Regions from separate parts of the Pseudoalteromonas sp. SR44-5 genome, predicted to be linked through region 2. Evidence: predicted binding sites of a transcription regulator. Region 2 holds the regulator's gene; the other holds the start of a gene.

Region 1 (10,459 bases), on a different contig from region 2:
CTGAAAGGATCTTCAGTATTATCTATTATCGATATTTCGCAAGTTTTTGGCATAAAAAAAGCGCCATTAACTTCGGCGCTTTCCATAAAACAAAATAAAAACGTGTTAATAGAGGATACTGTAAAGCTTTCTTCTATATTTAGCCGCTAAACTATCACCATCCGGTAAAGAGGCAATAATAGCTAAATAACTTACCTTGGCATCGGCAAAATTCAAATCTTTTTTCAACACTGTAAATAGTAACTCTAACGCTTGCTCTTTTTTGCCTGCTTGGTCGTATGCTGCACTTAGTTCAACTTTTAATTCAAGATCGTTAGGATACTTTTCAACTTTCGCTTGTAATGCTTTTAGCTCTGGCGATTCTTGTGCTTGAAGTGCTTGTGCGCACTTTGCTTGAATATTTGTAAAGTATGCATCTTGCTCATTTTCATTTACTGAAGCTAACAAAGCTTGCGCGTCATCCAGTTTATGAATTTGAATGCATATATCTGCCAATACTAATTTTATACGCGCATTTGTATTGTCTAATTCGTAAGCCTGCTTGGCAAAATTAAACGCTTGATTTAAATCCTGAGCGATCAGTGCTTGCTTGGCTTGTTCTAACAACATTTCATGAGGCTGCGGTAAATGTTTACTTAACGCTTCTCTGATTTGAGTTTCAGCTTGTGCACCGGCTAATACATCAACAGGTGCTGAATCTTTTAATAGCACTAAGGTTGGTAATGTTTGTAGTCCAACTTGCTGTGCTAGTTGTGCTGCGAGTGCTTGCTCTAAATCACAATCTAATGTGGCAACTAATATATAGTCACCATAATCTTTGGCTATTGTCTGTAAAATAGCTGCTTGAGATTGACACTCTGGACTTTGTGCTGAAAAGAAACTTAACAGGACTAGTTTTTGTTGTGATGTTTCACCCAGCACTTGTTGAAGATTTTGCGGATTAACATTTACCATATTATTCATTGCTATTGATTGCCATATCAGACTATTTAGGGTTTTATATGGAGGCAAACATAATAATTACAAGCCCAGAATCACAAGCCATAAATCAAAAAGGTCTTTTATGAAATTTCATAGTCTATACGCTGCACTTATACTGCTTAGTCCATTAGCAAGCTCAACAACCTTGGAGCTGAAGTTAGATAAAACGATGCCTGCCATTGAAAAGTTTTACTTAGATTTACACCAGTCCCCAGAACTTTCATACCATGAGCAAGAAACGGGAGAAAAGCTTGCCACCAAATTACGTGCGCTTGGCTATGAGGTGACCGACAATGTGGGTGGCTTTGGTGTAGTAGGCTTATATAAAAATGGTGATGGCCCGACAATAATGATCCGTACTGATACAGACGGCTTACCAATCATAGAACAAACTGGTAAATCATATGCTTCAACAGTCACTGTTATGAATGATGAAGGAGCAAACGTTGGTGTGATGCACGGATGTGGTCATGATATTCATATGAGTTCATTTATTGGTACTGCGCAACAATTAATGCTACATAAAGATGCATGGCAAGGAACCTTAATGATGGTGGCACAACCTGCTGAAGAGGTGGGAGGCGGTGCAAAAGCGATGCTCAAAGAAGGTTTATTTAGTAAATATCCGACTCCTGATCACGTTATCGCTTTGCATGTTAGTGCGAGTGTTCCTGCAGGACAAGTCAGTATGAAAAATGAGTACACCATGGCCAGTGTGGATTCAGTAGATATTACGGTTAAAGGTAAAGGTGGTCATGGTGCTTACCCACATATGACTATTGACCCTGTTGTTATCGCATCACGAATAGTGTTGGCACTGCAAACAATTACCAGTCGCGAATTATCACCTCTTGAACCCTCAGTAATTACAGTGGGTTCAATTCACGGTGGAGCTAAACATAATGTAATTTCGAATGAAGTAAAGCTACAGCTGACACTTAGAAGTTATAATCCTAAAATTCGCGAGCAACAAATTGCAGCTATAAAACGTATAACTAAAGGCATTGCATTAAGTGCAGGATTGGATGAAAGCTTAATACCTGTGGTTTATGTACATGAAGATGAGTCAATCCCATCTACATATAACGACCCTGCACAAACTAATATTGTACGTAGTGCGATTAGCTCGGCGATTGGACAAAGTAATGTACTTGAAACCGAAGCGGTTATGGCAGGGGAAGATTTTGGTTTATATGGCCGCACAGATAAAAACATCCCTATCACCTTATTTTGGTTAGGTGGTGTAGAGCAAGCTCAATATCAAGCGGCACAAACATCAGGGGCAACTTTACCTTCACTACATTCAAGTAAATTTGCACCTGACTATAAAGTTGCAATCCCCACAGGTATCACTGCAATGAGTAACGCTGCGGTGGCTTTGTTTAATCAATAATCTTAGCAATGGATGACTAAGCCGATTTTGTTTTTGGTTTAGTTTTTCTTGTAAAACGCCGCTTTTGCGGCGTTTTTGGTAATTGTGCAAATACGTTGCTATCACAATTTTTGGCAAGTTCCACAAAAGCCGCTAAATCCACTAATAAAGGATTTAAAAATTGTTGATAACTCATTTGTTGTTCTGCTATGTCGCCCAACGATACTTCCCATTTTGCGGTTAGGTCTGGGCTGGCTAAACCATGCGGTAACGCACTGATCAATGCTTTACCTGTATCGGTTGCTAAAATGAGTTTACCTTGACGTCTTAAAAATTGTCTTCTAAATAATAACTCTAAAATACCCGCTCTGGTTGCTTCGGTTCCTAAGCCATCTGTTTCTTTGAGTATTTTTTTGATTTCTGGATCTTTAACGTACCGACTAATACCTGTCATTGCACTAAGCAGCGTTGCATCATTGAAATGAGCTGGCGGGCTGGTCATTTTATCAATTACTTCACCGCGTTCACACTGCAACTGTTGCCCTTTAATTAATGGCGGCAATATCTGCTCATCTTTTAATGCGGTTTTTCCCATTAACGCTTTAAAGCCTAAACTTACATCTTGTTTTGCGTTGGCTTTAAAGATACCACCATTAATTGTTATTTCAGCCTTTGTTTCATTGTAAATGTAGTCTGGATAAAACTGGATCAGATAATGACGGCTAATAAGACCATACACTTTACCTTCTTCAACGCTCAAACTTGCTGACTTTTGCTGCTTAGCGGTAGGAATAATGGCGTGATGCGCAGCCACCTTAGCATCGTTAAAACACTTACTGCGTTTACTCACATCTGCGCCTTGGCAATGAGTGTCATTTTGCCCGCCATTGATGGCAATTGCCTTTATTATACTGGCTGCTTCTTGGTGATGATCTTTGGGCAAGTAACGATTGTCTGAACGTGGATAGGTAATTAGCTTGTGACGCTCATATAAATTTTGACAAATATCCAATACCTTTTGTGCAGGCATTGAAAAAGCTTTCGCAGCATCAATTTGTAACGCTGACAAATTATACGGCAAAGGTGCTTGTTGCTTTTTCTGCTTTTGTTCAAGCGCAGTAACTTCACCTGATTGATTAGAAATTCGCGACGCAACATTCTCAGCAAGGCCTCGATGGAGCACTCGCCCCTCTTCATCTTGATAAGGTTCACACGCTTTGCTTGGTTGCCACTTTGCTGTAAACGGCTCTTTATTTTCGGTACTTAAATGGGCTAATACTTCATAAAAAGGTTTTGGCACAAAATTAGCAATCTCGTTATCACGCTGAACAACCAATCCTAATATTGGTGTTTGTACACGCCCTACTGATAATACATTACCAAACCCTGCTTTTTGACCTGCAAGCGTATAGGCGCGCGTTAAATTCATACCAAACAGCCAATCAGCTCGCGAACGCGCCAAAGCAGATACACTAAGTGGAATAAATTCACGGTTAGAGCGAACGTTTTGCAGCGACTTTTTAACCGCGCTAACATTCAAATCACTGATCAATAAACGTTGAATTTGCTGTTTTTTGGCTTGGCTAAGTTTAACTTGCTCAATCACCTCATCAACAAGTAATTGCCCTTCTCGGTCTGGATCACCAGCATGAACAAGTTGATCAGCTTGTTTGATTAACTTTTTAAGTACCGTAAGTTGCTTACGAGTTTTAGATTTTGCTTTTAACTGCCATTGCTGTGGGATAATCGGTAAGTCATCAAAGCGCCATTTTTTATATTGCTCATTATAATCATCAGGCTCTGCCTGCTCGAGCAAGTGACCTATACACCAAGAAACACAATCGCCATTAGCCACTTCAATATAGCCATCATGTTTTTTATGAGGCTTTGGTAGCGCATCAGCAATGGCACGACCTAAAGATGGCTTCTCGGCTATATAAAGTTTCATAGGGCACTATCAACAACTGGTTATTTACACAGTAGTTTAGCACACGTAATTTAATCTACAAATAGTTAATGATTAGCTCTTTAAACTGCGATTTTTTCGCATAAATAAATACAACAGAGGAAGGTAGCACACAACGACAGTGCCAATATTGATTAAAGGTAATAACGTTTTATATAGCATAGTGCTATACGATAAATCCCAAAGGTGGCGATCCACTAATCTAAATAATTGTAAGATAGGCGCACTAATTACAACCAACTGACCGATCACACTTTGCCAAAGATACACTTTATCTTTAATAGCCCAGTAAGCAATCAAAGCCATCCAAGCAATATCATTAAAAGCCCAAACTACATAACGCCAAATATAAGGGTCATCTAACTCTCTAAGGCTTGAATAAATCACAGCGCCATACAAGAAGAAAACAGCTGTAATCAAGACAAAGCGTAATGCCAACCAATCCTTACGTATGTAAAATACAAAAATAGCTGGGAGTAAAAATAACACCCAGCTATATTCAAGTATAAAAATTAAATTGTTCACCCAATTAGGCATTGACGTTACTTAACATTCTTCTCTTCATCATCGCCACCAGAACCATTGCCCGGCATATAACTATATTTATCAACGTTTTTCATCAGACACTCCGTTACACTTGTTAAAAAACTACTTTAAGCTAAATTAGGTACTTTGCCAAGCATCTTAACGAACATCTATCGGATCTGATTCCTTAGCCTTGCCTTGCATTATTGAAATTTCCACGCGGCGATTACGTCGTCTATCCGCATCAGAATCATTTGGAACAAGTGGTCGAGTTTCGGCATGACCGACAACAACCATTCTGGTTTTATCAAAGCCTTGCGCTTTTTGCATTTCAGTTGCAACCGCAACTGCACGCTTCGATGATAAGTCCCAGTTATTGGTATACAGCTCATTCGAAACTTGAAAATCATCAGTATGACCAGACACCGTAATTTCACCTGGCACATCTTTTAGTAACGCAGCTATATCACGAATGATTGGTTTAAACTTAGGTTGTAAAAATGCACTCCCAGATGGAAATGAACCATTTTCACGAATACGAATAATAATTTGCTGACCTAATGATTCCAACTCAACAGCACCATCCATGATTTGTTGTTCCAATTGCTGGGCTATCTTTTTAACTAACTCATTAACCTGCTCTTGATCAGCTGCAGAAATAGATTGTTCTGATGCTTGTTGTTGCGCTGTACTTTGTGACTCACCGCCACGCTTATTACCGCGTTGCTCTTGACGACCGCCAGCTGAGCTTTCATCACCAGCCTGAAACTCAAGCATTTGCTGGGTCATTTCGACAGTTTGCTGTTGAATGGTTTCGATTGGAGTAGGTTCAGGTTTACCTGGGGTGAACTCCATCGCGATAACGGATGTTCCTTTGGGAATATCTTTTACTTCTATTTTATTTTGTACACCAAAGGCAAACTTCATTGAGCCTGCGATTTGTTTAAATTTAAGTACATCCATTTCTGAAAACGCGAGTAAAAGTACAAAGAAGCACATCAATAGTGACATCAAATCCGCGAAGGTACCCATCCATGCTGGTAACCCGGGTGGTGGACACTTGCACTCTTGATCTGACATGCTTACTCCTCAGTATCCACTTTTCGTTTTGATTCAGCGAGGTAGTTTTTCAAAATACCTTCGATGACTTTTGGATTTTGGCCATCTTGTATACCTAATACCGCATCTAAAATTAGCCGCTGATTCATTGCTTCTTCGTCTTTACGCAATTCCAATTTTACTTGGATAGGAATTGCCACCACGTTTGCTAAAAACGCACCATATAATGTTGTTAAAAGCGCTACCGCCATCGCAGGACCAATCGCTTTAGGGTCATCCATATTCGACAACATCGCAACTAGACCAATCAAAGTACCTATCATACCCATCGCAGGCGCAATATCGGCAAGCGCTTTAAACAAACCGGCCCCCGATTCATGACGAGTAGAAGTAAGAGAAATATCTTTTTGCAAGGTGGCACGAACAACATCAGCGTCATGACCGTCAACAAGCATATCAACCCCTTTACGCATAAACGCATTGGGTATTTCTGCTTCCTCAAGTGCTAAAAATCCGCCTTTACGGGCCGAGTCTGCAAGTTCAACTGCTTTTTCGATAAGCTCTTCAGGTGACTCTATTTTGAACATGAAGGCTTTAGCCGCGACTTTACCGATACCGAGGAATTGACTCATCGTATAGTTTGATAACACTATAAAAATCGAACCACCGAAAACAATAACCACCGATGGCGTGTTATAAAACATAGCCACTTCGCCGCCACTACTTAGTACCATTGACATAGCAATAAGACCAATAGCTCCGAGAATACCTATAATGGTTGCTAAATCCACTTACCCCTCCAGAGGAATCGATGCTTTGTTGCTACCAGCAACAAATTTTTATTATTAACAGCTTATCGGCAATCTATTGAATTACTTAAACCATTTAATGAAAAAAATGAAATGAAAGTTTTCAACCCTGTTTAGCATTTTAAGCTACCATTGATAACCTGCAAGGCTTAAGTAAAGGTATAAATAATTAAAAGTGGCAAGAAAACAATTAATTATTCAAAAAAAATGCATCACCCTTTGACCTAGTTTAGCATTCCCCCTAAAATTGGCCTCACATTTCTATCATCTAAGTTAAATCAGTATGGCGACGAAAAAACCAGAGAACCTAAGCTTCGAGCAAGCGCTTGATGAATTATCCTTAATCGTCACAGAAATGGAGCAAGGAGAGCTTTCCCTTGAGCAATCATTAAAACAGTTTGAACGCGGTATTGCTTTAGCCGGCGCATCTTCAAGTAAGTTACAACAAGCTGAACAAAAAGTAGCTATTTTAATGGGTAGTGATAGTCAGTCACCACTTACTAACTTTGATAATGATTTGGAATAACGGGTGTTAATAACAGAGCAAATAAAATGTGCTCAACAAGATGTTGAAGCCACTCTCAATCGGTATTTTGAGCAACCGCTCGATACCGAGCACAGCATCAAACAAGCCACCCACTACAGCGTTTTAAATGGCGGTAAACGATTACGACCATTTTTAGTGTATGCCACGGGAAAAATGCTTGGCGCAAATAAACAAGATTTAGACGTGTTGGCTGCTGCTATTGAATGTATTCATAGTTATTCGTTAGTTCATGATGATTTACCCGCGATGGATGACGACGACCTGCGACGTGGTAGACCGACTTGCCATATTGTCTATGGCGAAGCTCATGCTATTTTAGCCGGTGATGCGCTGCAAACATTAGCGTTTGATTTAATTGCTAACCATTCATTTAACGTTCCTGCACAGCAACAGTTAAAAATGATTGCAGCACTTGCCAAAGCATCGGGTATTGAAGGTATGGTCGGTGGTCAAGCACTGGATATTGCAGCGACTGACAAATTAGTCAATTTAGCTGAGCTCGAACGTATCCATAAATTAAAAACAGGTGCTTTGTTAAATTGTGCAATTACTTTAGGTGCATTATGCGCAGCTGATACAAATCAACAAACATTATTACAATTAAAACAGTTTGGTGATGCAATTGGGCTGGCTTTTCAGGTGCAAGACGATATTCTTGATATCGAAGGTGATACCCAAGTCTTAGGTAAACCACAAGGCTCCGATGTTGCAGCAAATAAAGCGACCTACCCTGCTCTACTTGGGCTTACAGGTGCAAAACAAAAAGCACAATCATTACTAAAATGCGCACTCGATGCGTTAGCAGCAATAGATGCTGACACTTCTGAGCTAGAAAACTTGGCAAAATATATTGTTGAACGCGATTATTAATTCTAGGCTCTAGCTTGAGCAAGTAATGATGTACAAAATAACTAAAGAATCAGAGTAATATTACGCTATAATGACCTCTGGTTAGCGAAGGATGTATTAAAAATCATGACACTTGATAGTAGCAAGTATCCATTATTAGGTTTGGTTGACGAACCAGCCCAGTTGCGTGATTTAGCGCAAGACAAATTACCTGCTTTTAGTAATGAGTTACGTGATTACTTACTAAACTCAGTCTCGCAAAGTAGTGGTCACTTAGCATCAGGTTTAGGCACAGTTGAGCTTACTGTAGCGCTTCATTATGTATATAACACCCCTGAAGATCGCTTAGTATGGGATGTAGGCCATCAAGCATACCCACATAAAATTCTCACAGGGCGCCGTGATCAAATGCACACGATCCGCCAAAAAGACGGTTTACATCCGTTTCCATTTCGTGAAGAAAGCCACTACGACACTTTTAGTGTTGGCCATTCAAGCACCTCGATTTCTGCTGCTTTAGGCATGTCAATTGCGGCGCAAAAAGAAGGCAAAGGACGAAAAACAGTAGCGGTTATTGGTGATGGTGCGATTACCGCGGGCATGGCGTTTGAAGCAATGAATCACTTAGGTGATGTTAAATCTGACATGCTGATCATATTAAACGATAACGAAATGTCGATTTCTGAAAATGTCGGTGCACTAACTAATCATTTCGCTCGTATCTTATCAGGCAGTTTTTACACTAACATTCGTGAAGGTAGTAAAAAGCTGCTATCTGGCGTGCCACCAGTAAAAGAATTAGCCAGCCGCATGGAAGAGCACTTAAAAGGCATGGTTATCCCAGGCACCTTTTTTGAAGAGTTAGGCTTAAATTACATTGGCCCAATTGATGGTCATGATGTAAACATGTTGGTTGATACACTGCGCAATATGCGTAACCTAAAAGGGCCGCAGTTACTGCATATCAAAACCCAGAAAGGTAAAGGCTATAAACCAGCAGAAGCAGATCCAATAGGCTATCACGGCGTACCTAAGTTCGACCCTGCGATTTCCAGCCTACCAAAATCAAAACCAGGCGCTGCGACTTTTTCTAAAGTATTTGGCGATTGGTTGTGTGACATGGCAAGTCAAGATGAAAAGCTTATGGCAATCACCCCGGCTATGCGTGAAGGCTCAGGCATGGTGCGTTTTTCAAAAGAATACCCTGAGCAATATTTTGATGTTGCCATTGCCGAGCAACACGCGGTTACTTTAGCCGCAGGTTTTGCCTGCGAAGGCTTAAAACCAGTTGTCGCTATTTATTCAAGCTTTTTACAACGTGCCTACGATCAGCTTATTCACGATGTTGCTCTGCAAAACTTACCCGTGTTATTTGCAATTGACCGTGCTGGTATTGTTGGTGCTGATGGCGAAACTCATCAAGGCGCATACGATTTAAGCTTTATCCGTTGTATCCCCAATATGATTATCATGGCACCGAGTGATACTAATGAATGTCGTCAAATGCTGTACACTGGTTATCGTTGTAACAGCCCTGTTGCAGTTCGTTATCCTCGTGGTAGTGCTGGCACAACTGAAATCTGCGAGCAAATGACTGAGCTTGAAATTGGTAAAGGTCGTGTGATTAAACAAGGCGCTAAAATCGCAGTTTTATCCTTTGGTACTTTACTTGAAAACGCTCAACTGGCAGTCAATGAATTAAATGCTAGCCTCGTTGATATGCGTTTTGTTAAACCTCTTGATAGCGCACTAATCGACACTTTATTAGCCGATCATGACGTCATTGTAACCCTTGAAGATAACGCGATTGTTGGTGGTGCAGGCTCTGCTGTTAATGAATATTTAGCAGCTATAAAAGCAACAGTAAGCATCCTTAATTTAGGTATTCCTGATGAGTTCATCAAGCATGGCACGCAAGAACAAATGCATGATGAAATGGGCTTAGGCTCACAAGGTATACTCGATAGCATAAAAAACTTTATTACTAAGTAACCAAAGTTTAAGTTAATAAAATAACAAAGGAGCGTAGGCTCCTTTGTTATTTATTTTCAAACATTTAAAAAAATCTCACTTTTTTTCAACTTTCTTGCATCCAATTATTTCCCTGCCACGTTTATTCACTGAGGTTAGCTCGTGAGCAAAGTGTTCACGCTTTTATATAATACCAATCGACTTAAATATTTAGCCTTTCTAGCGTGCTAAATAAAGCGCTAACGGCGTTATGAATTTTTCATGTAGAACAACTACATATAAAAATTTATGCCTTGTTATCACTCTATTTATCCGTCGCTATAAATGACTAACAACTTAACACGATTGGTATAAGCTGTTTTAAGCCAAGCTCTTTGTAT
Region 2 (10,459 bases):
TAGTGGTTGCCGTTTTTCAAGCTGCTACATCAATCAATGAACAAACATTAAGCTTTTTGCCGCGCTTATTAATTACCATCAGTGCGTTAATTGCTGGAGGGCATTGGTTAACGCAAGAGTTAATGGATTTTTTCACTCGTTTAGTGCTTATCATCCCAGAGATAGCAGGCTAGTATGGAGTTTCCTTTTTCAGTCATTATTCAGTGGCTGAGTGACTTTTTGTTACCACTAGTACGGATCAGCTCGATGATTATGATCATGGCGGGGCTGGGTGCTAAAAATGTGCCTACGCGGATCAAGATGGGTCTAGCGGTAATGATTACCTTTTTAGTTGTACCAGTACTTCCGCCTGCGACATTTAATAACTTATTCTCTTTTGAGATGATCTTGGTAGTTATTCAACAAATGTTAATCGGTGTTGCGATAGGTTTTGCTTCTGTATTGATGTTGAATACTTTTGTGTTAGCAGGGCAAATATTAGCAATGCAAACTGGTCTTGGTTTCGCCTCAGTTGTTGATCCTTCTAATGGTATGAGTGTGCCTGCTGTTGGGCAGTTTTATTTGATTCTAGCAACGCTATTATTCTTTGTATTTAATGGCCATTTAATGATGATCCAAATGGTAGTGCATAGCTTTGAAGTGCTGCCAATCGACGGTAATTGGTGGGCGGTTGATCATTATTGGGACATAGTGACGTGGGGCGGCTGGATGTTTACTACCGCCTTGGTGCTATCTTTGGCGCCTTTAACAGCTATGCTGGTGATTAATATGTCGTTTGGTGTGATGACCCGTGCAGCACCGCAGTTAAACATTTTTTCAATCGGTTTTCCGTTTACCTTGGTTGCAGGTTTAGTCATTATTTGGGCAACCTTAGGTAACTTTGTTACTCAATTTGAATTTCAATGGTTAAAAATGATTGAGTTAATGTGTACTTTAGTTGGTTGTTCCCCATAGGAGAGAGTGATGGCTGAAGATTCAGGTCAAGAAAAAACCGAAGAACCCACGGGGAAAAAAGTAAGCGACGCGAAAAAGAAAGGCCAAGTTGCGCGCTCAAAAGAGCTTGGCACCATGTTTGTACTTATTTTTTCAGCCATTTCATTACTTATGTACGGACCTGAGATTGGCAAGGGACTGTATAATATAATGGGTCGCATGCTCAGCTTGAACCGTAATGAAACGTACGATACCACTAAAATGTTTTCAGTGTGGGGAGCGGTGGCCGATGCGCTAGTATTTCCGATGGCGATGTTTGTGTTTATTATTGTGCTGGCGGGTATCATAGGTAATACCTTGTTAGGTGGTTTTAACTTTAGTTGGGAGGCGGCAGCACCTAAAGCCAGTAAAATGTCACCAGCAAAAGGTATAAAGCGGATGTTAGGTCCACAAGCGGGCGTCGAGTTGGTGAAATCGATTTTAAAGTTTGTGGTAGTAGCTGGCTTTGCTATCTTTTTGATCAACACCTTCTTTGATGAAATTCTTCATCTGAGTATTGAAAGTGCGCCGGGCAATATCATTCATGCCTTAGAGATACTCGCATGGATGTTTTTAGGACTGACCTGCACCTTAACCATTATTGCTGCGATTGATGCGCCATACCAAAGCCATAAACATCACAAAGAATTAAAAATGACTCTACAAGAAGTCAAAGATGAATATAAAAATTCTGAAGGTGATCCGCAAATTAAAGCGCGTATAAGACAAACGCAAAGACAAATGTCGCAGCGACGCATGATGCAGGATGTGCCAGATGCCGATGTAGTTGTCACCAACCCTACTCATTACTCTGTGGCATTAAAGTACGACACAGAGCGCGCTGGCGCGCCGATAGTCGTTGCCAAAGGCATTGATGAGATGGCGATGCAAATTAGGAAAATAGCCATTGGTAACGAGGTACCCATCCTTGAATCCCCCATGCTAACTCGAGCACTGTATCATACCGCCGAAGTAGGAGAGCAAATCCCTGACCAACTATTTACTGCAGTCGCACAAGTTTTAGCTTATGTATTTCAGCTTAAACGCTTTCAAAAAGGCCGTGGTAAACGCCCTACAAAATTGAATAAAACACTCCCAATTCCAGATGCCTATAAGTATTGATTTGAATAATCAGTATTCTTTTAAGCTAGTAATTAATAACTTGGAATAGTTATTGCAAATTCCGTTTAGTGTCAATTTTTTGAAATTGTAGAATTATGGAATTTAAAGCTGTATTACAACAACTTAATAAAGATAAAAAAGAGTATTTAAAAGGTGTTGGTACACCTTTGCTGGTGCTCGCTGCGTTGGGTATGGTGATTTTACCGTTACCGCCATTTTTACTCGACATTCTTTTCTCGTTTAATATAGCTTTAGCATTAGTGGTGTTGTTAGTGACAGTTTACACCATGAAGCCTGTTGAATTTGGTATGTTTCCAGCAGTGCTATTGATTGCAACGATTATGCGTTTGGCACTAAATGTTGCCAGTACCCGGGTGGTGCTGCTTGAAGGTCATAACGGTGGTGATGCCGCAGGTAAAGTTATTGAAGCTTTTGGTTCAGTGGTAATTGGTGGCAACTACGCGGTTGGTTTAGTGGTGTTTTTGATTTTGATTATCATCAACTTTGTGGTAATCACCAAAGGTGCAGGCAGGATCTCTGAAGTATCGGCACGCTTTACCTTAGATGCGATGCCAGGCAAACAAATGGCCATTGATGCTGACTTGAATGCGGGTTTTATTAGTGCAGAGCAAGCACGAGATCGCCGTGAAGAAGTCACCCGTGAAGCGGACTTTTATGGCTCTATGGATGGTGCGAGCAAGTTTGTAAAAGGTGATGCGATTGCTGGTATTGTAATACTGATCATCAATATTGTTGGCGGCTTGTTTGTTGGTATGATCCAGCATGATTTAAGCTTTGGCAACGCCATGGAAGTGTATACTTTGCTGACCATTGGTGATGGCTTAGTCGCACAATTACCATCATTACTGTTATCAATTGGCACTGCAATTGTTGTTACTCGTCAAAATGAATCGCTCAATATGGGCGATCAATTTAAGAAACAACTCGGTAACGAGAAATCATTATTTATCGCCTCGGGTATTTTAATCGTGATGGGTTTAGTACCGGGTATGCCACATTTTGCCTTTTTAAGTCTTGGTGCATTACTTGGTTACTTAGCGTATTACACCCAGCAAAATAAGCTAAAAGAAGCAGCAGCAAAAGAAGCAGAAGCTACCAATGGTGGTGCAACAGGCACTGGTGTTGCTAACAAGCAAGAGCAAAAAGAGCTAGGTTGGGATGATGTACAACAAGTTGATGTAATTGGCCTTGAAGTTGGCTATCGCTTAATTCCATTAGTTGATCAATCACAAGGTGGCGAACTATTAAACCGGATCAAAGGGGTACGTAAAAAGTTATCTCAAGAACTTGGTTTTTTAATTCCACCGGTGCATATTCGCGATAACTTAGAGTTAGACCCAAATGCATACAGAATTACCATGATGGGTGTTTCAAGTGGTGAGGGGGAGCTTAAGCACGGTGATGAGTTGGCTATTAATCCTGGCCAAGTATTTGGTCCAATAAAAGGCATTGCTACTAAAGATCCGGCCTTTGGTCTAGACGCTATTTGGATCAAACCAGATCAAAAAGATGAAGCACAATCACTCGGTTATACCGTGGTTGATGCAGCAACAGTGGTAGCAACGCATATTAGTCAGTTACTAACTAACAGCGCGGCCTTGTTACTCGGCCACGAGGAAGTGCAAAATCTATTAGATATGCTGGCAAAAAGTCATCCTCGTTTAGTTGAAGGGCTAGTGCCAGATATTTTACCACTAACAGCAATTGTTAAAGTATTACAAAATTTATTAGATGAAGGCGTTGCTATTCGCGATATGCGTTCAATTGTACAAACCCTTGTTGAGTATGGCCCTCGAAGCCAAGATCCTGATGTATTAACCGCAGCAGTGCGAATTTCACTGCGCAGATTAATTGTTCAAGACGCGGTTGGAATGTCATCAGAAATCCCTGTCATAACCTTGGCGCCTGAGTTGGAACAGATGTTGCATCAGTCACTACAAAATGCAGGCGACGAAGGTGCCGGAATAGAGCCAGGACTTGCAGAGCGACTTCAACAATCATTAAATGAAGCGCATCAAAATCAAGAAATGGCCGGTGAACCTTCGATATTGCTAACGTCAGGAATGTTACGCACTGTGTTATCTCGTTTTGTTAAGTACACCATTCCAGGATTGCGAGTGATGTCTTATCAAGAGGTACCAGACGAAAGACAGATCAAGATTGTCAGCTCAGTAGGCCAATAATCGGATTTTAAAGGGGTTGAACCATGAAAATAAAACGTTTTTTTGCTAAAGATATGCGCACCGCACTGAAAGAAGTTAAAGATGAACTCGGTGTAGATGCTGTAATCATGTCAAATAAAAAATTAGCCAATGGGGTAGAGATTGTTGCCGCCGTTGATTATGAAAAAGCAGCCCCGAAAGCACCTGCACAAGCACATGTTGCTACGGCACAAGCACAAACAAATGCTAACTTTGTTAAACCTGCGCCACAACGTTCACAGCCTGAGCCGCAAGCTGCGGTAGCTGATAGCTTACAAGCATTATTAGAGCGCCAATCACCGCGTCCACGCTCACCTGAGCTTGCATCGATGTTTAGCCAGTCAGGGATTGATACATCAACTCAGTATCAACCACAGCAAACTCGCCATGAACCACAAGCACATAATGATTTTGCTCGTCGCGATACTGCGTCGCGTCCACAAACGCAAGCACATAGCTTAGGTTTTGATGATGATCTAGAAAGTGGTTTTGATGATTTAGATACTCCGATGCCAACAAAAAGTGCAGCCAAAACAGATGAAATTACCGCTATGCGTGATGAAATGGCAGCGATGCGTCAATTACTTGAGTATCAAGTATCTGGCTTGATGCAACAAGATTTAGCGCGTCGCGACCCTACTCGCGCATGCATGATCGATCGTTTAGTCGGAATGGGTATTGACAGTGAAGTTGCAGAGCAAATGGCCTGTTTTATTCCCGATGATGTGTCACGTCAGCAAGCATGGCAAGCGCTATTGCAAATGGTTGAAAACCAAATGCATACTACAAATAATGAAATACTACGCCAAGGCGGCGTATATGCACTTGTTGGCCCTACTGGGGTTGGTAAAACTACAACCGTGGCAAAACTTGCAGCCCTTGGCGCACAAAAATATGGCGCAGATAAAGTTGCGCTTATTACCACTGATACTTACCGTATTGGCGCTTATGAACAGCTTGCTACTTATGGCCGAATCATCGGTTGTGGTGTAAAACAAGTTAAAGATGCCAATGAATTAGCAGAAGTTTTATATCATTTACGAAATAAGCGTCTAGTATTAATAGATACAGCGGGAATGAGCCAACGTGATTTACGTTTAACTGAGCAGTTAAATACACTAATGCGTAATCAACGTGTCGATATTCGCAATTATTTAGTGCTCAGTGCGACCGCACAAATTAATGTTTTACAAGAAACCGTAAGACACTTTAAGAAGGTACAATTAAGTGGCTGTATTTTCACTAAATTAGACGAATCATTAAGTTTAGGTGAGATTATTAGTATAGCGATTCAAAATCGCCTTCCAATAGGGTATCTTACTAACGGTCAGCGCGTTCCAGAGGACATTCGGGTCGCCAATGCAGAGAAATTAGTAAAAAAAGCAGAACAATTGTATTTAAAAAGAACAAAAGCACAACATTCACGACGCCAAGCAGTAGCGTCAAGCACAGTAGGGATGTATGATTAACACAGTATTAGATCAAGCAAGTGGCCTGCGTAAAATGAGTCAAAACAATAATAACGGCGTTAAAGTTATCGCTGTAACAGGTGGCAAAGGTGGCGTAGGGAAAACTAACGTCTCACTTAACACTGCGATTGCGTTGGGTCAGCTCGGAAACCGAGTGTTAGTACTGGATGCCGATTTGGGTTTAGCAAATTGTGATGTGATGTTAGGACTTAGGGTAGAGCGTAATCTATCTCATGTACTATCAGGTGAATGCGAGCTCGATGAAATTTTAGTTGAAGGGCCTGCAGGAATTAAAATAGTACCAGCGACGTCAGGCTCACAAAGTATGGTGGAACTTTCACCATCAGAACATGCTGGTTTAATTCGCGCTTTTAGTGAATTAAATACCGAATTTGATATATTAATTGTTGATACTGCTGCTGGTATCTCTGACATGGTATTAAGTTTTTCGCGCGCAGCGCAAGATGTCATGGTAGTAGTATGTGATGAACCGAGCTCAATAACTGATGCTTATGCATTAATCAAAGTATTGAGTCGTGAGCACGGTGTGTATAAATTTAAAATCGTTGCTAATATGGTGCGCAGCATGCGTGAAGGCCAGGAACTATTTGCTAAGCTCTCAAAAGTAACGGATCGCTTTTTGGATGTCTCAATGGAATTGGTGGCAACAGTCCCGTATGATGAAAATATGCGTAAAGCAACTCGTCGTCAGAAAGTGATTGTTGATTTATTTCCAAGTTCCCCAGCAGCAATAGCATTTAAAACATTAGCGACAAAAGCAGTTAAATGGCCTATACCTAATCAACCATCTGGTCATTTAGAATTTTTCATAGAAAAATTAGTAAACGGCTAACTATGACGGCATCGGTGAATAAAGCGATGGGATATCAATCGACACAAAATTTAAATGTGATTGTTGAGCGACATGCTTCCTTAGTCAAAAAAGTGGCTTGTCATTTAATCGCTCGTTTACCCGCGAGTGTGCAACTCGATGATTTGATTCAATCGGGGATGATAGGGTTAATTGAAGCATCAAAGAACTTTGATGCGACTAAAGGTGCAAGCTTTGAAACCTTTGCAGGCATTCGTATCCGTGGTGCGATGCTGGATGAAATGCGCCGAGGTGATTGGGCTCCACGCTCAGTGCACCGTAATAGCCGCAGAGTCGCTGAAGCGATTAGTGAGCTAGAAAGCAGCCTGAATCGAGAACCTAAAGACAGTGAAGTTGCTGAAAAACTTGATATTACGCTAGATGAGTACCATCATATTCTTAGTGATGTAAATTCAAGTAAAGTGTTAGGTATAGAAGACTTAGGGGTAGATGAAGATGTTATCACACCAGTGGGACATGATTTAGCACTGGACAAGCCCTTTAATAACGTTAAAAATGAACGCTTTAATCAATCATTATTAACAGCTATACAATCTTTACCTGAACGAGATGGGTTAGTATTGTCGCTGTATTATAACGATGAAATGAATTTAAAAGAGATTGGACGTATACTCGATGTAAGTGAATCGCGTGTGAGTCAGATACATGGTCAGGCGATGATTAAGCTCAAAGCAAAAATCAATGACTGGATTAATTAGTAGTAAGTAAATATAGGTTCAGACCTCACCGGAGGATGTTTTGGATAAAAACATGAAAATTCTTGTTGTTGATGATTTTTCGACGATGAGACGTATTATCAAAAATCTGTTAAGAGATTTGGGTTTTACAAATGTACAAGAAGCTGACGATGGCTCAACAGCTTTACCGATGTTGCAGAATCAAGAATTTGATTTTGTAGTTACAGATTGGAACATGCCTGGCATGCAAGGAATCGATCTCTTGCGCGCTATTAGGGCCGATGACAGCCTGAAACACATTCCTGTTTTAATGGTAACAGCAGAAGCTAAAAAAGAACAAATTGTTGCTGCTGCACAAGCTGGTGTTAACGGTTATATCGTTAAACCATTTACAGCTGCAACACTGAAAACCAAATTGGAAAAAGTGTTTGAGCGTTTAGGTTAAATAAATAGGAGAGGCTTATGTCAGCACCTGCTGCGCCTCAGATCAGTTTAGAACAAGCCCGTCAGCTTGTGGTTTACCTTGAAAACGGTGAACAAGATAAAGCTGATCAGTTAATTATTGATGCGGCGTCAAAAGAGCAATCAGAATTATTTGCCGAAGTAGGCAAACTTACGCGTCAGCTTCATGATGCGTTGAAAAATTTTGAGCTTGATACACGTTTAGCTGATTTGACCAAAGATGCACTACCCGACGCGAAGCAGCGTCTTAACTATGTTATGGAAATGACCGAAAACGCTGCTAATAAAACCATGGATGCTGTAGAAGCAAGTTTACCCATTGCCCAACAGCTTGCTGATGACATTTCAGACATTAAACCCACTTGGGATCGTTTAATGAATCGTGAAATTGAGCTAGGTGAATTTAAAAAACTTTGCCATAGCTTAGATAAGTTCATGAATAGCTCGCAAACTAAAACGGATGAGTTGCAAGGACTCATGACCAATGTGTTAATGGCACAAGATTTTCAAGATTTAACCGGTCAAGTGATCCGTCGGGTTATCGAGCTTGTTAGAGAAGTAGAAGACAGCTTGATCCACTTGTTGACAGCATTTGGCAGCCAAGATGATAGCGAAACAAAAACAATAGCACCAGTCATTGAAAAACCGCCTGCTGAAAATACACTTGCAGGCCCTGAAGGGCCAATTATTGATAAAGAATCTCGTGATGATGTTGTCTCAGGACAAGATGATGTTGATGATTTATTATCAAGCTTGGGCTTCTAAGAGGAGAAAACTGCATGAGCTTTGAAGTCGATGAAGATATTTTACAAGATTTTCTAGTAGAGGCTGGAGAAATTCTTGAGCTTTTGTCAGAACAGCTGGTGGAGCTTGAAAATAACCCAGATGATACCGAATTACTCAATGCAATTTTCCGTGGTTTTCATACGGTAAAAGGCGGCGCAGGCTTTTTAAGCATGACTGAACTAGTCGATGCTTGCCATGGTGCAGAGAACGTTTTCGATTTATTGCGTCAAGGTGTTCGTAAGGTTAATTCCGAACTGATGGACGTGATCTTGCAAGCACTCGATACTATCAACGAAATGTTTGCGACTATCCAAAGTAGAGAAAAACCAGAACCAGCAAATCCAGAATTACTCGCTGTTTTACATAAATTAGGGCTGCCGCCAACGGCTGAAGAATTAACTGGCAGTGCTGAACCTGCAGGCGATATCCCTGTTGTTGATGCTGATGATATTTTAGATGATTCTGACGATCCATTTGCGCTAGACTCATTATTTGATGGTCAAGTTGATAGCGATCAAAAAGATGTTCAAATCGATGAGATAACAGAAGATGAATTTGAGAGCCTGCTTGATGAGCTCCACGGACAAGGGCAAAGTCCTATAACGCCAACAACCACTGTCAGCAATGAATCATCAAATAGTGATATTACTGATGATGAATTTGATAATTTATTGGATGAATTGCACGGCATTGGTAGCTTCGGTCTAGTAAGTAATAAAGATACTGCAGGCACCGAAAGTGCTGCGCCTAAACCGGCCCAAGCACCTTTAGCACCGACGAAAAGTAATGGTCCAGATGAAATCAGCGATGATGAATTTGAAGCTTTACTTGATGAATTACATGGTAAAGGCAGCGCGCCACAAGCGGTCGCTGAGACTGAGCCAGCACCCGCTAAAAAAGCACCAACACCTGCACCTGTTGCCGCAGCTAAGCCAGTGCCCAAACCAGCAGTGTCTGAGCCTGTGAAAGCAGCTGAAAAATCCGCACCAGCTCCAGCGACAGCTGTTGCTAAAAAACCAGCTCCTCCACAAGCTGATACGACGGTGCGTGTTGATACAAAACGCCTAGATCAAATAATGAACATGGTTGGTGAACTGGTATTGGTTCGCAATCGTTTAGTCAGTTTAGCAACCAATACTGAAAGTGAAGCGATGGGTAAAGCCATTTCGAATCTTGATGTAGTAACCGCAGACTTGCAAGGTGCGGTAATGAAAACGCGGATGCAACCGATCAAGAAAGTGTTTGGTCGTTTTCCTCGCGTAGTCCGTGATTTAGCCCGCAGTTTGAGAAAAGACATTAACTTACTGCTCGTGGGTGAAGAAACCGATTTAGATAAAAACTTAGTTGAGGCACTGGCAGATCCTTTAGTCCACTTGGTGCGCAACTCGGTTGACCATGGTATTGAAATGCCTGATGTGCGTGAAGCGGCAGGTAAGTCAAGAACTGGGACTGTTACTTTATCAGCATCGCAAGAGGGTGATCATATTTTGCTCACCATTCGTGATGATGGTGCAGGTATGGACCCTGAAAAACTGAAAAAAATAGCAATCAATAAAGGGGTGCTTGATCACGAGCAAGCAGCTCGATTATCTGATACAGAAGCCTATAACCTTATTTTTGCACCAGGCTTTTCCACCAAAGAACAGATCTCTGATATTTCGGGTCGTGGTGTGGGTATGGATGTGGTGAAAACCAAAATTACCCAACTAAATGGTTCTGTGAGTATTCAATCTGAGCTAGGTGTAGGCACAATCCTAGAAATTAAAGTACCGTTAACGTTGGCTATTTTGCCGACATTGATGGTGGTTGTCGGTGAGCAAACATTTGCATTACCACTGGCTGGTGTTAATGAAATAT

What was found. The regulator FliA, encoded in region 2, starts transcription of late flagellar genes. The targets are predictions, from matches to a motif close to CTAAAGNTNNNNNNNNNNNNGCCGATA.
Region 1: the regulator FliA is predicted to act here: its motif matches at 6,758-6,784, upstream of pomA (flagellar motor protein PomA).

Annotation. Positions count from the first base shown of each region.
Region 1 is NZ_JACJDT010000016.1:70,848-81,306, reverse strand. It holds gene H5154_RS11140 (tetratricopeptide repeat protein) at 106-963, opposite strand; gene H5154_RS11135 (M20 family metallopeptidase) at 1,064-2,374, shown strand; gene H5154_RS11130 (DNA topoisomerase III) at 2,391-4,301, opposite strand; gene H5154_RS11125 (hypothetical protein) at 4,374-4,856, opposite strand; gene H5154_RS11120 (flagellar motor protein MotB) at 5,004-5,924, opposite strand; gene pomA (flagellar motor protein PomA) at 5,927-6,694, opposite strand; gene H5154_RS11110 (exodeoxyribonuclease VII small subunit) at 6,996-7,238, shown strand; gene ispA ((2E,6E)-farnesyl diphosphate synthase) at 7,242-8,129, shown strand; gene dxs (1-deoxy-D-xylulose-5-phosphate synthase) at 8,235-10,100, shown strand.
Region 2 is NZ_JACJDT010000014.1:23,399-33,857, reverse strand. It holds gene H5154_RS10025 (flagellar biosynthetic protein FliQ) at 1-173, shown strand, start outside; gene fliR (flagellar biosynthetic protein FliR) at 175-954, shown strand; gene flhB (flagellar biosynthesis protein FlhB) at 964-2,094, shown strand; gene flhA (flagellar biosynthesis protein FlhA) at 2,190-4,298, shown strand; gene flhF (flagellar biosynthesis protein FlhF) at 4,322-5,785, shown strand; gene H5154_RS10000 (MinD/ParA family protein) at 5,778-6,638, shown strand; gene H5154_RS09995 (RNA polymerase sigma factor FliA) at 6,665-7,375, shown strand; gene cheY (chemotaxis response regulator CheY) at 7,416-7,799, shown strand; gene H5154_RS09985 (protein phosphatase CheZ) at 7,817-8,581, shown strand; gene H5154_RS09980 (chemotaxis protein CheA) at 8,596-10,459, shown strand, end outside.